4 regions of the Kurthia sp. ISK08 genome follow, and region 3 is predicted to be linked to each of the others. Evidence: riboswitches for the same ligand, from Rfam matches in the RefSeq annotation. Region 3 holds a riboswitch; each other region holds the start of a gene.
What was found. A riboswitch is a leader RNA that binds a small molecule or an ion and turns the genes downstream of it on or off. The one in region 3 is predicted to bind S-adenosylmethionine.

Region 1 (4,063 bases), on a different contig from region 3:
AAGTGATTGAAAAGGCCGGAGATACCATTTCAAAGACAGTAGATTTGAATCAAGCATTTATTGGCGAAGTAGTGAGTGATTATGACTCTATTCAAAATCGTGCAGAATTGTTAAACAAACAAACAGAAACATTTGATGAATTTATTAAAAAATAAGTAATTAACTAGAAAGAGAATCGCATAGTATGATGTGGTTCTTTTTTGTTGCTTCGAAGATTAAAATAGAAAAGAAAGAGTTGTACGTAGTGACAAAATCATTCAGAATGTTCACAATTAGTTGTCTTGCAGTAAAAAGCGTTTTAATCAATTGTATTTCTTCTATATTATATAGGTAGAAACTCAATGATAAACATAGCTTGTCCTTTACAATTGGTAATTGTACATCTAGTATGGAATTTATAGATGAATCTGTGATGAAATAGGTTGCACCTTTTCTAATAGATTTATACAATAAGGATATTCAATAAGAATGGAGTGAATGATCGTGACAATCACTGTGTATCATTATCCAAAATGTACAACTTGTAAAAAAGCAATTGCTTGGTTAAAGGCAGAAGGCGTTGCATTTGATACAAAAGATCTTGTGACAGAAACACCAACAGCTGAAGAAATAAAAGAGATGCAAGAAAAAAGTGGTTTACCGCTTAAAAAATTCTTTAATACATCGGGTATGAAATATCGGGAGTTAGGATTAAAAGATCGTTTGGCAGAAATGTCAGAATCCGAACAATTAGAGTTATTAGCAAGCGATGGCATGTTGATTAAACGCCCAATTACGTACGATGGAGAGCGTGTCACAGTCGGCTTCAATGAAAATAAATTTATTGAAAATTGGAAAAAATAACTAAAATGACTTGTATTTGCAGAAAAAATATGTAACACTATAGATGAAATTAACATTACATATTTCATGGAGGGGTAAAAAAATGAGCATTCCAACTAATTTACGTTATTCAAAAGAGCATGAGTGGGTTTTACAAGAAGACGGTACAGTACGTATCGGTATTACAGAATTTGCACAATCTGAACTAGGTGACATCGTATTCGTTGAACTACCATCTGTAGGCGATGAATTAACAATCGATCAACCATTCGGTAGCGTTGAGTCTGTAAAAACAGTTTCTGAGCTATATGCACCACTTTCAGGTGAAGTAGTAGAAGTAAATGAGGAGTTAGAAGATAGCCCAGAGCTAGTAAACGAATCACCTTACGAAAAAGCTTGGATGGTTGTCGTAAAACCTTCTGACGCTGCACAACTAGAAGCTTTATTAACTGCTGAACAATATGAAGAAGTAGTCGCAGGTTAATAGCACCCCTTTCATGTAGGTGCGCGTTTTCATGCCGATTTGATTAGAAGACACTGATTTCAGTTGTCTTCTTTTTTTTATTTTTTGTAAAGTATGTAAAGTTTTTTCTATGCACTTTTTTTATAAGCACTATTCCTACAAAAATATACCGAAAATATGGTATAAATAAAGTAAGAAAGAACAGAAAAAAGAATAAGGAATCAGATGGGATGGTGTGTATGAAGATTATTGAGAAAGTCCTCATTGTAGAAGGTAGACAAGATTGTTTACAGTTAAAGCCTATTTTGAATGAACCTGTTGAGATTGTCTGTACAAACGGAACTGTAAGTCCTCATCGTTTAGATGAACTATTACAACCTTATGAGAGTTGTGATTTTTATGCATTTTTCGATGCAGATGATATGGGCGAGAAACTTCGTAAGCTTGTACAACAAGAATATCCCAATACACATCATCTTTATACATTACCGCGTTACGGTGGTGTTGAACGCACGCCGCGTTATCATTTAGCAAAAGTGTTACAAGGAGCTAAATTTAAGATTAAGTCAGGTTACTTATTAGATAAAGGATGACAATAATGCAAGAATGGACACGTGAACAATGGGAAGAACAAGTGAAGTCCCAAGAAAAAACAGCTTTTTACCTCTATACACCAATGTGTGGGACTTGCCAAGTTGCATCAAGAATGATGGATGTAACGGAGCAAGCAATCGAACATGTTTCAATGGGAAAAGCCAACTTAAATTATATGGAGCAATTAGCGTATGACTTTGAAATTGAAAGTGTACCTTGCCTTCTTATTACGCAAAATGGCGAGTTAGTAGAGAAAATTTATGCCTTTCAGTCAGTACCACATTTATTTGAAAAAATTTTAAAGAAGTATTGACCTTTCAATTTAGAAGTGATAAAGTATCTACAATAACTAAATGAACTTAATTCGTTGCTCTTATAAAGAGAGGTGGAGGGAAGTGCCCTATGAAGCCCGGCAACCATCACATTATGTGAAAAGGTGCCAATTCACGCAAGGACTGTATGGTCTTTGAGAGATGAGAGAACGGTTTAGCATATTTTATGATGTTTAAACCCTTCTGTTGTCTGACAGAAGGGGTTTTTTTATGAATAAAGTTCGAAAAAGGTGGGAAACAATTTGATTCAACTCAGCAATGTGACAAAACAATATAAAACTTCAAATGGTCCCCTCACAGCTGTCGATCAAGTAAACTTAACTATCCAAGATGGTGAAATCTTCGGTATTATCGGTTACAGTGGTGCTGGTAAGAGTACGATGATTCGTTTATTTAATGGCTTAGAGAAACCAACAAGTGGTTCTGTAATTGTAAATGGTGAAGATATTTCAAAAATTAAAGGTGCTAAACTTCGTGCAGCACGTCATAAAATTAGTATGGTATTCCAACATTTCAATCTACTTTGGTCAAGAACAGTAGAAGAGAATATCGCTTTTCCTTTAGAAATTGCAGGTATTGATTCAGCTGCGAAAAAGAAGAAAGTAGCTGAATTAATTGAACTTGTTGGGTTAACAGGACGCGAAAAGGCTTATCCATCACAATTATCAGGTGGTCAAAAACAACGTGTAGGGATTGCGCGTGCACTTGCAAATGACCCAGAAGTATTACTCTGTGATGAAGCTACATCAGCATTAGACCCTGAAACAACGGATTCAATTTTAGACTTATTACGCAGTGTAAATGAAAAACTCGGTATTACGATTATTTTAATTACACATGAGATGCACGTTATTCGTAAAATCTGTCATCGTGTAGCCGTAATGGAGCAAGGGAAAGTCGTAGAAGAAGGCGATGTTCTTCAAGTATTCGACGCACCACAGGCACCTGTTACACAACGATTCGTTCAACAAGTAACGAATACAGTAGGGCAACAAGAGTCGATTGAACAAATTAAAGAACAATACCAACATGGCAAGTTAATTAAATTATTCTTTGTCGGCTCAAAAACAGAGCAACCGATTATGACACAACTCATTCGTCAGTTTAATGTCGATGTAAATATTGTACATGGCAATATATCTCCGACAAAAAGTGGTCCATACGGTACGTTAATCGTACAACTTGCTGGAACAGATGAAGAAGTTGAAAAGGCAGTGGCTTATTTAACTGCTGAAGGAATTAAGTCGGAGGTGATGTCACATGAATAATGAGGCAACAGGATTATTCCCAAATGTTGATTGGGAAGGAATGTGGCAAGCCACGCTAGAAACACTTTATATGACAGGTGTTTCAACAATTATTACATTTATTTTAGGTCTAGTGCTAGGGATTATTTTATTCTTAACAGCACCGCACCAATTATGGGCGAATAAGGTTGTGAACTTTTTAACAGGAGCAATCGTGAATATTTTCCGTTCGATTCCGTTCGTTATTTTAGTTATCTTATTAATTCCATTTACAATTTTCTTAATGGGAACAATGCGTGGTGCAAATGCAGCATTACCAGCACTTATTATCGGTGCTGCACCATTCTATGCACGTATGGTATTGATTGCATTAAAAGAGATTGATCGTGGTGTGATTGAAGCAGCTCGTTCAATGGGAGCAACAACAGGAACAATCATTTGGAAAGTACTCATTCCAGAGTCTTTACCAGCGTTAATTTCAGGGATTACAGTGACGGCAGTTGCTTTAGTAGGTTATACAGCGATGGCGGGCATCATTGGTGCGGGTGGTCTAGGTTACCTAGCCTTCCAAGATGGTTTCCAACGTAGTCAAAACGACGTAACAT
Region 2 (4,063 bases), on a different contig from region 3:
TTATGGACTAAAATTTTTGCTACTTCGATGTCCACACCCAGTGTTTCTTTCAATTGCTTTCGCTTTTCTTTCAAAATGTTAAAAATGCCTTCTCCTACCGTTCCGAACCCTAGGATTGCCACCTTCACTGCTGTCATATTGTTCGCCTCCAATGATTAAATTTAATTTGTTTATTTTGAACGTTCATTTCACAACTTAATGAAAATTCTAACGTATTTAAAGACATATTTCAAGAAAATTCTTTTTCAGAAGGACAATTGTTTTTTCTAAGAGGTCACTAAATACTGAATTTTAGAAAATAAAAGGAACTGCCTACAACGGATTGAGTCAGTTCCTTCTATTATATATAACTGGTTTTAGAACCTATTTTGCGACCACTGTTACTTGTTGGAATGCTTGCTCTAACGCATGAGTTAGATCTTCTGCATTTTCAAGGCCGATTGATAAACGAATGAGTTCTTCTGGCACACCTGATTGAATAAGTTCTTCTTCATTTAATTGTTGATGTGTTGTTGAAGCTGGATGAATAATTAATGAACGCGCATCGCCTACATTGGCTACATGTGAGAATAGTTCAATCGCATCAATGAACTTGCGACCTGCTTCACGCCCACCTTTAATGCCAAATGTTAAAACAGAACCTGCACCATTTTTTAAATATTTTTCTACGAGTGGCGCATACTCGCTATCTTCAAACCCATTATAGTGTACCCATTCCACTTGTTCATGGTTGCGTAAGAATGTCGCTACTTTTTGTGCATTTTCATTATGACGTGGCACACGTAAATGAAGTGTCTCTAAACCTTGTAAGAAGTTAAAGGCTGCATCTGCACTTAATGTCGGACCGAAGTCACGTAATAATTGAACGCGTAAACGTGTTGCAAACGCTGCATTCGGTGCATCCACACCATAGCGAATACCATGATAAGAAGCATCTGGTTCTGTATAGTCTGGGAATTTACCCTGTGTCCAGTCGAACTTCCCTGCATCCACTACAATTCCACCGATTGTTGTACCATGTCCACCAATCCACTTTGTTGCCGAGTGAATCACAATATCTGCACCATGTTCAATCGGGTTGCAGCCAATTGGTGAAGCGAATGTATTATCGACGATGAGTGGAATTTGATGTTCGTGTGCAATTTTTGCAAATGCTTCTAAGTCAACTACTGATAAACTTGGATTTCCGATTGTTTCAACATATAGCGCTTTTGTGTTCTCTTGAATCGCTTCTGCAAACTTCTCAGGCTCGCGTTCATCAACGAATGTTGTTGTAATACCGTAACGTGGAAGTGTATTCGCAAATAAATTGTACGTGCCACCATATAAACTATTCGCAGCTACAATATGATCTCCTGCACGTGCAATATTTAAAATACTAAATGAGATAGCAGCCATACCTGAAGATAGAGCGACTGCTGCTGTTCCTCCTTCTAATAAGGCAACACGTTTTTCAAACACATCAACTGTTGGATTCATAATGCGTGAATAAATATTGCCTGCTTCTTCTAAAGCAAATAATTTACGAGCATGTTCTGAATCATTAAATTGATATGCAGTTGTACGGTAAATAGGTACTGCAATCGCTCCTGTTACGGGGTCTGGTGATTGTCCGCCATGTACGGCTAATGTTTCTTTTTTGAATTCTGTCATATATGATTCCTCCTAAAATGAATTATGATGATGGACATCGGAATAAGGAATTATAGGAGAAGGATTTTATAAAAAAAGCCCTCTTCTTAGGTAAGAAGAGGGCTGTATCGAACATGGTCCTCCCCTTATCTGTCAGATCCGATAAAAAATCTGTAGGAATTAGCACCTTGGTTTCAAAAAAGAAACTGGTTGCTGGGCATCGCAGGGCCTATCCCTCCGCCACTCTTGATAAAGGTTTTAAACATATAATGTTTCCATCAATTTCTATCTAGTATAGTCATCTATTTTTCATTCGTCAATCTTTTTTCTGAAAATTTTTATTATACTGATTTAATTCTTTTAAAATGCAAAAATTATTTAAAAGTAACATAGAAGAAAAAAATTAAAAAATGAATCAAAGGTTTTCGAATAAGATGAGCATTTATGGTAGCATAGTCTTTGAATACAAATGACAATAGGAGTTGAATGAATCATGAATCAAGTAAAAGAATTATTACGTAGTCATACTTCTGTCCGTAAATATACAGGCGAAGAAATTCCAAAAGAAGTGGTATATGATTTAATCGAAACTGCACAGATGGCTGCAACATCACACTTTGTACAAGCATATAGTGTGATTCATGTGACAGATCCTGAGAAAAAAGCGAAACTTGGCGAATTATCGAATAATGATTTCCAATTCAAAACAGCTGGCGCTTCTTTCCTATTCTGTGTAGACTTCAAGCGCCTTCAAATTGCTGGTCAAAAATACGATATTGATATTACAGCTGATTCAGCTGAAAATGTCTTAGTCGGTGTAGCAGATGTTAGCTTATTTGCTCAAAACTTCGTCATCGCAGCTGAAGCTGAAGGCTACGGTATTTGTTATATTGGTGGCGCACGTAATAATCCAAAAGAAATTAGCGAATTATTCAACCTACCTGAATACGTCTTCCCGATGTTTGCGATGACAATCGGCAAACCAACGAAAACAAATGATACAAAACCACGTTTACCAGTGGAAGCAATTGTACATGAAAATGGTTATGACGTAGAAAAATATGACGCACTATTAACACAATATGATAAAGAACTTGGCGAGTACTACTTAAACCGTAATGCTAATCAAAAAGTAACGAACTGGACGAAACAAATGGCGGATTACTTAGTAAACCAGCAACGTCCATTCATTAAAGATTTCCTTGCTTCACAAGGCTTCACGTGGAAATAGTCTAAATACAAGAAAGAATCACACTTACGATTGTGCGATTCTTTCTTTTTATTTTTTCAATTGAATCGATACTTCAATATGATTTAGTTGTTGTTCTAAATCATATAAAGCTTCATATGCTTCATCAAGTGTCACGCGTTCAAAACGAATTTGGTCACCTGGCTTCATTTGCCCGAAACGATGTAAGTCAGCTGAAATCACCTGCCCAATTCGAGGATAACCACCTGTTGTTTGACGATCTGCTAATAAAATGATGGGTTGTCCATCATTCGCTACTTGAATCGTTCCATTCGTTACTGCTTCTGAAACCATCTCTTGTTGCACATCTTTTTGAAGCTTAAATCCTTTTAAACGATACCCCATACGGTCAGATGACATAGCAACATCAAAATGAACACGTTCAAAATTTTGTTGTGTAGCTGTTGTGAACCATTGATATTCGTTCCCTTCGACGAAACGAATACGATGTCTTTTACGTGCTTTTTTATAAAAATCAGGTCGGACATGCCACGAAACTGTACTAAAATATCCGTTTTCAATCGGTAATACAGGTGTATCCCAATTTGTATTCATTAACTGTATTTCATCTTGTTCTTGAAGCGCACTTCCATTTAGACCGCCCATATTTGCGCGCAAGTATGTACTTTTACTTCCAAGCTTTTCTTCTATTAAAAAACCATGTTGCACAGCAAGATAACTTCTCAACCCTTTTTTTGCACCTTTAAAGCGGAGTGTCTGATTAGCGCGAACGAGTACAGGTCGCCACTGTGGTACATCCATCCCCTGAATTGTCGGTGTTAAGTCACCACCTGTAATCGCAATATACGTATCTTCTGAAAAATGAAATACCGTACCGCGCATCGTTACTTCGATACACGCTTCGTGCTGATGATTCCCTAATAAACGATTAGCAATTTTAAGTGCAAAAGAATCCATCGCCCCGCTTACAATAACGCCAATATTTTGATAGCCGATTCGTCCAATATCTTGGATTGTTGCAAGTGTGCCAGCTTTTAAGCAAGTGATTGACATAGACTTTCTCCTTTCAGCGCATGATATTCTTCAATTGAAATAGGATAGAATCGAATCCAGACACCTGCTCGTAATAAGGTAGGATTTTCTGCTTCTGGTGTAAATAAAGCTGTTGGTGTACGTCCGATGATTTGCCAACCACCCGGTGTTTCAATTGAATACACCCCT
Region 3 (4,063 bases):
TATTTATAGAATGGAATAGATATTTAAGTCTTTTAAGAGAGATTTTGGTATGAAAAAAAGAAAAGTATTTTTGTAATATATAAATAAAATAAATTTATTATGTAAACTAAAAGGCTATACAGTCCATTTGTGTCAATTTTTCAATCAATAATAAGGGATATGATGCACGTCTTTTACAAAGACCTAAAATCATTAAGAGATTGCAAGTTTTTTTATTTACAATAATGATTTTGGGGTATATAAAATTAGTGTTTATACATGGATTGAACTATAAAAGTAGGTGATAATATGACATATCAATTTGAGGGGATTTATAATTTTCATGATTTAGGTGGACTAAAAAGTTCGGATGGTCGTAACGTGAAAAAGGGGCTTCTATTTCAAAGTGGCGATATTAGTAACGCAACGGTTCAAGATATTTATTACTTAAAAGAAGTATTAGGCATCAAAACCATTATTGATTATCGTAATGAGTATGAACAAAATGAAAAACCTTCTTTAAAAATCCAAGGAGTTCATACAATTCATTCACATGTATCCATGCCTACACTCACGCTTACAGAACTTTTACAAGATTATGAAGCGAGTACCCATTATTTTGAAGCACAAAATCGTATGCGTATTTATCGTGAACATCTTGCAAAAAATAATTCATACCGGCCTTTAATTGAAGTAATCCGACTGAAACAAGTTCCTTTACTTCAACATTGTATGTTAGGTAGAGATCGTACAGGAATAGGTGTATTTCTGCTCTATCTACTATTGGATGTACCATTGAAAACAATTGTCCAAACTTTTTTGGAGCGCCAGAAGAATGCTATCGAACAAATGCCTGAATGGTTAAAAGTAATGATTCGAAATCTACAGGGCCAAAAATTAGAAACGGATATGAATTATGTAAATGGTGACTTCCTATTAGTTGCATATGATGAAATTTTAAATGAATTTGATACAATTGAAAATTTCTTTTTAAAACAGTTTCAAATAGACAAAACAGAGAGAAAAGCAATTCAAGATTTTTATTTAGAATAATGGAGGCGTTTAAATGTTTTTACCATTCGAAGGAATCCCTAATTTTCGTGATTTAGGTGGTGTAACGACGATTGAAGGTAAACATGTGAAAAAAGGATTACTTTATCGTTGTGGAGAATTAAGTAAGAGTACACCGAAAGATTTGCAACAACTGCAAGCGCTTCATATTCGAACAATCATTGATTACCGAGATGAAAGTGAGATTGAAGCTCATCCGACACCAAGGATACAAGGTGTACATGACGTCCATGCGCCTGCTAGTCGATCGCAATTTAATCTTGCTTCGATTGAAGATTTAGCGAGCAGTGATTTATTGAAGCAATTGAATATGGATTTATTTAAAGAGTTTTATGCCAGTTTAGCATTTGAAAATCCTGCATATCAAACACTCGTCTCTATTTTAAAAGCATATGAGGGACCGATGATTCAACACTGTACAGCAGGAAAAGACCGCACAGGAATTGGCTCAATGATTACGTACTTGATACTTGGTGTTCCTTATACGACGATTGTCCAAGACTTTTTAGAAACTAATCAATATATGGAGAAACATCCACCATATTGGCAAAAACCTCTTGAATTAGCTGTAAAGGATCCAGAAATTTTGCAGATATTAGTAGGAGTCAATCAAACATTGCTCGACCATGTACATGATGAGATTTTAAGAAAATACGGTACGATTGAGATGTATTTAAAAGAAGAATATCATATTGATGAACAAACGAGAAAAGAGATTCAAGATTTCTATTTAGAGTAGCATAAGGGGGATTTTGAGATGAAGTGGCAAACAAGTGTAACGGAATTATTAGGAATTGAAAAACCAATTATTCAAGGAGGTCTCGCCTATCTTGGTTATGCAGATTTAGCAGCAGCAGTTTCGAATGCTGGAGGACTGGGCCAAGTGACAGCACTCAGTTTAGATTCTCCAGAAGATTTACGAAAAGAAATTCATAAAACACGCACATTAACAGATCGTCCTTTTGGTGTGAACTTTGCGATTGGACGACACCGTGAACATTACGAACCTTTTGTACAAGTAGCAATAGAAGAAGGTATTCAGATCATTTCGATTACAGGAGGAAATCCAAGTCCTGTATTAGAAATGGTGAAAGACACCGATATGAAGAAGCTTGTACTCGTTTCTTCTGTTAAATTGGCTTTAAAAGCAGAAGAAAAAGGGGCAGATATTGTTGTCGTTGTTGGACAAGAAGGCGGTGGTCACCTCGGTTTAAATGATTTAGGGACACATGTACTCGTTCCGCGCGTTGTCGATGCTGTCAACATCCCTGTAATCGCTTCAGGAGGCATTGCAGATGGTCGAGGTATCTTATCTGCTTTTGCACTAGGAGCAGACGGAGTTGAGATTGGGACACGTTTTATTGCGACAGAAGAATGTGTAGATGCAGCACCACTGTACAAACAAGCATTGATTGAACATGATGAAATGGATACGGTCGTTATTAAACGTTCCATTGGTGGTCCAGCGCGTGTGCTACACACACCATTCACAGATGAAATTTTAGAAATTGAACAAAAGACGCCTACATACGAGGCATTAAAAGATTATATTAGCGGCGCAGCAAATCGTCGTTATATTTATGAAGAGCAGCAAGATGGCTTTGGTTATGCGGGTCAAAGTATCGGCTTCATTCATTCCATTCCAACTGTGGCAGCTTTATTTGAGCAATTTGAACAGCAAATTGAAGAAGCAAGAACGCAATTAAATCTAAAAATAAAATAATATTCAGAAAACAGTTGCAATTCCAATTTGCTTACTGTAATATGAAGTTAACAAAAAAATCGTATCTCTTATCAAGAGAAGGCGAGGGACTGGCCCGTTGACCCTTCAGCAACAGACAATGTTAAATTGAACTGTGCTAAATCCTGTAGCGTAAGCTAAAAGATAAGAAGAGTTCCTTTGACTATTCAAAACCTCTTCTTATCAGGAGAGGTTTTTTTTTAGATTAAAAAGGAGTGATGTTATGAGCGAATCGGTTTTACAGCAAGATGTTTTACAAGCATTACAAACATTGAAAAAGCAGAAATGGGTGGACTTGACACATACCTTTAATAGCCAGTCACCTCACTTCCATGCATTCAATCCAGCAAAATTCGATACACTTTTTACACATGATGATGGCTTTTTTGCACAACAATTTTCTTTTGCAGGTCAGTATGGAACACATCTTGATGCACCGATACACTTTGTACGAGATACACGCTATATCGAGGAACTTCATCTTCAGGAGTTAGTACTGCCACTTATTGTTGTAGATATTACAGCTCAAGTACAAAAGAATCCAGGTCACACGGTAACGATTGAAGACATCCTCTCATTTGAGGATCAAAATGGCATCATTGAAGCCGACTCATTTGTCGCATTACGCACAGACTGGTCGAAGCGCTGGCCCGACCATGATATCTTTAATAATATTGATGAAGCAGGCGTGGCTCATGTGCCAGGTTGGTCTGTCGAAGTATTATCTTTTTTATTCAAAGAACGAGGCATTAAAGCGATTGGTCATGAAACATTTGATACAGATTCGAGTGAAGAATATCGAAAACATGGCTCATTAGCCGCAGAGTATTTCGTTTTAGAACAAGATACGTATCAAGTCGAACTTTTAACGAATTTAGATCAACTTCCGGCAAAAGGGGCAGTTATCTTTAATATCGTGGCTAAACCTGAAAAAGCATCTGGTTTTCCCGTACGCTCATTTGCGATTACACCGAATCAATAAAGGCTCATTTGTCTTAAACTATACAGACTCATTTGTCGTGGAAACACCTTGTCATCTCAAGGTGTTTTTTGTTTCAAAAATAATATTATTATGTAAACCAAATATTTTCGTTGAATTTTCAGAAAATGAGTTGACATCTTTTTTCATCTGTTATATATTAAGTACAACAAATAAAACTGTTATATAACAAAAGGAGAGATGTTCAATGGAACACTTTATGGAAGGTTATCAAATATATTGTCAGGCTTGCGAAAATTATGGGTTGGAGTCGATGAATTACCATTTATATG
Region 4 (4,063 bases), 210 kb from region 3:
AATTATGAATTATGTATCACCAGAAGCAGTCTTCATGTTCTTAGTCAATTCATGTTCAGCGATTACATTAATTATGTATTTCATCATTGCAGCTTCTCAACTTGTTATGCGTCGTCGTGCGATTAAAGAGGGGACAGAACATGAACTTGTATTACGCATGTGGTTATCCCCGTATTTAACGATTGGCACGATGATTATGGTAGGAGGACTTGCTGTAGCGATGTTCTTTATTCCAAGTATGCGCTCTCAAATTCTCTTTACAGCAGTCATTGTAGCGGCAGTCATGCTTATGTATTACTTTACACAACGTAAAAAAGCACCTGTTGACCTGTTACAACCAGAACCTGAAACACCGCTTGAATAATAAAAAGTCTGAATCCTTATTGATGATGGGATTCAGACTTTTTCTGTTTATAAAGTTGCGAGTCTTGAAACAGCTTCTTGTAATAGTTTTTCATCTTGAACGAGTGCGATGCGTACATGGTTTCTGCCCGATGCACCGAAGATTGAACCGGGTACAAGGACAACGCCTGTTTGTTCAATGACATGATAGACAAATTCTTTGTCATCCATTTGTTGTTGCGGATACTTCGCATAAACGAACATACCACCAGCTGATGGTGCGAGTTCCCAGCCGATTGCTTCAAGACCTTCTGATAGTACACGATGTCTTGTCGAAAAAATGGTACGCAATTCATCTGTAATTGATTCCGCATTGTCGAGTGCAACACATGCCGCATCTTGAATTGGACGGAATGTACCATAATCAAGGTGTGATTTGAGTTCGCCCAATGTTTCAATGACGGAAGCGTTTCCAACGATATACGCAATACGAGCGCCTGCAAGACTAAAGCTCTTAGAAAGTGAATTAATCTCGACACCCACTTCTTTTGCACCTGGTACTTCTAAAAAGCTAAGCGGCTTTGTACCTTCAAAATAGAATTCTGAGTAGGCGGCATCGTGAATGACGATTAAGTTATGTTTTTTCGCAAAAGCAATCGCCTTTTCAAAGAATGCGACAGAAGGCATTGCTGGAACGGGATTCCCTGGAAGATTTAAAATGAGCATTTTCGCACGTGCACAAATATCTTCTGGAATGGCATCAAAATCAGGTAAAAACTGATGTTCAGCTGTTAATGGCATCGCATACGCTTCACATTTTGCGAGATGAATGCCTGCTGCATAAGCTACATAGGCAGGGTCCGTTGTGAGTACAATGTCTCCTGGATCACAAAATGCGAGCGGTAAGTGCACAAGTCCTTCCTGAGAACCCATCGTTTGAATGATCTCTGTTTGTGGATCTAATTCCACGCCACTACGACGTTGATAATAGTTGGCAACTGCTTCATGAAATCGCTCCGTTCCACCGAGCGTATAGCCATAACTATCAGCCTTTTCAGCTTGTTTTGCTAATTCTTCTCGCACAATTTGAGCAGGTGGTAAGTCAGGACTTCCCAAACTTAAATCAATAATTTTTGTGCCTGTTGCCGCTTTCTTTTTTGCAGCAGCTTTTAAACTACCGAAAATGGCTTTCGGAAATTGATTCATTAATGTTGAACGATGCATCGTCATCATGTTGTGTCACTCCTTTAATTCGCTTATTTCTTCTTTATTTTACCATATTGTATTTGGCTAAAAACACTATTTACGTTTTTAAAAGAGAGATTTTATTGAATTATCAGAAATGTTTGCTATTAAAGTATGGTTCTGCTATGATAGTTAATAATTCAATATTGTCTTATCAAGAGAAGCCGAGGGAATGGCCCGATGACGCTTCAGCAACCTCTGTTTAAAACAGAAAGGTGCTAATTCCTACGGAAGCTCCATTATGCTTCTGATAGATAAGAGTCGGATACATATGTGTAGCCTCATTCTTATCAAAGAGTGAGGTTTTTTTATATTTAAAGGGGGAGTTTCATCATGCCAATCAATATACCAAGTGGGCTACCAGCAACTGAAATTTTAAAAGAGGAAAAGATTTTCATTATGGACGAAGTGCGTTCGACAAGCCAGAACATTCGTCCGTTAAATATTTTAATTTTTAACTTAATGCCTGAAAAAGAAAAGACCGAGTTACAATTACTTCGTCTTTTAGGAAATACACCACTTCAAGTAAATGTTACGTTTTTAAATACGGCGACACATGAATCAAAAAATGTTAGTAAAAATCATTTAGAGTCATTTTATACGACGTTTGAACATGTAAAACACCGTAAATTTGACGGTATGATTATTACAGGAGCGCCAATTGAATTATTTGAATTCCATGAAGTTGATTTTTGGGATGAGATGGTCGAGATTATGGAATGGACGAAAACAAATGTCACGTCTGTTTTGAATATTTGTTGGGGCGCACAAGCGGCACTCTACTATCATTATGGTATTGGAAAATATACATTACCTTCAAAATGTTCGGGTGTGTTCGATCACATCGTGCATGATAGTACCGTTAAGTTAATTCGCGGATTTAATGATGTATATACAGCACCACATTCACGTAATACCTCTGTTTCAAGAGAGGCTATTTTAAACCATCCTGATTTAGAACTCGTGTCTGAATCAGACGAAGCAGGGGCATTTATTATCGTATCGCGTGATGAAAAACAAATTATGATTACAGGTCATTTAGAATATGATGCAGATACATTAAAGCAAGAATATGATCGTGATGTTGCAAAGGGCATCGAACCGCAAGTACCAAAACACTATTTCCCGAACGACGACCCAACGAAAAAACCGTTGAATCGTTGGCGTTCACACACGCATCTATTATTCTCCAATTGGTTGAATTACTATGTGTACCAAGAAACACCGTATGAATGGGAATAAACAGCAAACCATCTTTTTTCGTGTATATTCGAAAGAAGATGGTTTTATTATTGGACATGATATAATTCATAGTAGAGACGCTTTGATAAGAAATGAGGAAAGACAATGAAGAAAACAATTGGTATTTTAGCACATGTAGATGCAGGGAAGACCACCTTTTCAGAGCAATTACTTTTTCATACGAAAAGTATTCGCACCATTGGGCGTGTCGATCATCAAAATGCACATTTAGATTTGCATGAGATTGAACAACAGCGTGGCATTACCGTTTTTGCGGAACAGGCAACATTTACATATCGAGAAAATGATTATACGGTGATTGACACACCAGGACATGTCGACTTCGCGGCAGAGATGGAGCGTTCGATTATGGCACTGGATGGGGCAATTCTTCTATTAAACGGAACAGACGGTGTACAGGGACATACAGAAACAGTTTATCGTTTACTAAGAAAATATCGTATTCCTACACTGTTTTTCGTTAATAAAATGGATTTAATTAGTGCCAATGCAGCAACAGTGACAGAAGAAATTCAACAAGAATTAATGGAATATGCACTACCATTTCATGACTGGGCAACAGGAATAGAAGAATTTGCAGGACGAGATGAGCAATATTTAGAAGACTATTTAGAAGAAAGTTTATCCGAAAGCGAATGGCAAAAAAGGCTTTCAAAAGCTTTTATGGTACAAGAACTTTCACCGATTTTATATGGCTCAGCATTAAAAGATGAAGGCATCGATTTTGCATTAGAAGTGCTAGATACATTGCTCCAGCCACAGCATAAATCGGGAGAGTTACAAGGAATGATTTATAAAATTCGTCACATTGAACAAAATCAACGTATGGCTTTTATAAAAATTCATCAAGGTTCGTTGAAAGTAAGAGACGATGTACGCTGTGGTGGGAATTGGTTTAAAATCACACAAATTCGTAAATATCACGGTAAAAAATTTGAGGAATTACAGCGAGCGGAAGCAGGTGATACGGTAGCGATAATTGGTTTGAAAGAAGCAAAAGTTGGTATGGGAGTAGGTGAATTTACGCCTTCTTATGAAATAGATTTGCGTCCAACGATGCGTACACAAATTGTTTATGAAGGCGCCTTACATCCAAAAGAGTTACTAGCATATTGTCGTTTGTTAGAAGCAGAAGATCCAGCACTTAGTGTGACGTGGCAAGAAGAAATACAGAAAATAACACTTCATATTATGGGTGAGATTCAATTAGAAG

Region 1: it holds a riboswitch for S-adenosylmethionine, as region 3 does, so the genes downstream of both, ACKVQX_RS09045 (methionine ABC transporter ATP-binding protein) here and ACKVQX_RS08525 (cyclase family protein) in region 3, are expected to answer to the same signal.
Region 2: it holds a riboswitch for S-adenosylmethionine, as region 3 does, so the genes downstream of both, ACKVQX_RS10635 (O-acetylhomoserine aminocarboxypropyltransferase/cysteine synthase family protein) here and ACKVQX_RS08525 (cyclase family protein) in region 3, are expected to answer to the same signal.
Region 4: it holds a riboswitch for S-adenosylmethionine, as region 3 does, so the genes downstream of both, metA (homoserine O-succinyltransferase) here and ACKVQX_RS08525 (cyclase family protein) in region 3, are expected to answer to the same signal.

Annotation. Positions count from the first base shown of each region.
Region 1 is NZ_JBJXHL010000004.1:64,851-68,913, reverse strand. It holds gene ACKVQX_RS09070 (methyl-accepting chemotaxis protein) at 1-155, shown strand, start outside; gene ACKVQX_RS09065 (arsenate reductase family protein) at 484-843, shown strand; gene gcvH (glycine cleavage system protein GcvH) at 926-1,306, shown strand; gene ACKVQX_RS09055 (toprim domain-containing protein) at 1,525-1,878, shown strand; gene ACKVQX_RS09050 (thioredoxin family protein) at 1,884-2,192, shown strand; SAM riboswitch class I at 2,250-2,359, shown strand; gene ACKVQX_RS09045 (methionine ABC transporter ATP-binding protein) at 2,454-3,479, shown strand; gene ACKVQX_RS09040 (methionine ABC transporter permease) at 3,472-4,063, shown strand, end outside.
Region 2 is NZ_JBJXHL010000005.1:105,779-109,841, reverse strand. It holds gene ACKVQX_RS10640 (homoserine dehydrogenase) at 1-137, opposite strand, end outside; gene ACKVQX_RS10635 (O-acetylhomoserine aminocarboxypropyltransferase/cysteine synthase family protein) at 364-1,653, opposite strand; SAM riboswitch class I at 1,776-1,888, opposite strand; gene nfsA (oxygen-insensitive NADPH nitroreductase) at 2,126-2,863, shown strand; gene ACKVQX_RS10625 (biotin-dependent carboxyltransferase family protein) at 2,912-3,895, opposite strand; gene pxpB (5-oxoprolinase subunit PxpB) at 3,877-4,063, opposite strand, start outside.
Region 3 is NZ_JBJXHL010000003.1:375,600-379,662, reverse strand. It holds gene ACKVQX_RS08540 (tyrosine-protein phosphatase) at 289-1,032, shown strand; gene ACKVQX_RS08535 (tyrosine-protein phosphatase) at 1,046-1,789, shown strand; gene ACKVQX_RS08530 (NAD(P)H-dependent flavin oxidoreductase) at 1,808-2,773, shown strand; SAM riboswitch class I at 2,839-2,942, shown strand; gene ACKVQX_RS08525 (cyclase family protein) at 3,015-3,773, shown strand; gene ACKVQX_RS08520 (transcriptional regulator) at 3,979-4,063, shown strand, end outside.
Region 4 is NZ_JBJXHL010000003.1:166,328-170,390, forward strand. It holds gene ACKVQX_RS07415 (amino acid permease) at 1-364, shown strand, start outside; gene ACKVQX_RS07420 (aminotransferase class I/II-fold pyridoxal phosphate-dependent enzyme) at 412-1,572, opposite strand; SAM riboswitch class I at 1,736-1,848, shown strand; gene metA (homoserine O-succinyltransferase) at 1,921-2,829, shown strand; gene ACKVQX_RS07430 (GTP-binding protein) at 2,935-4,063, shown strand, end outside.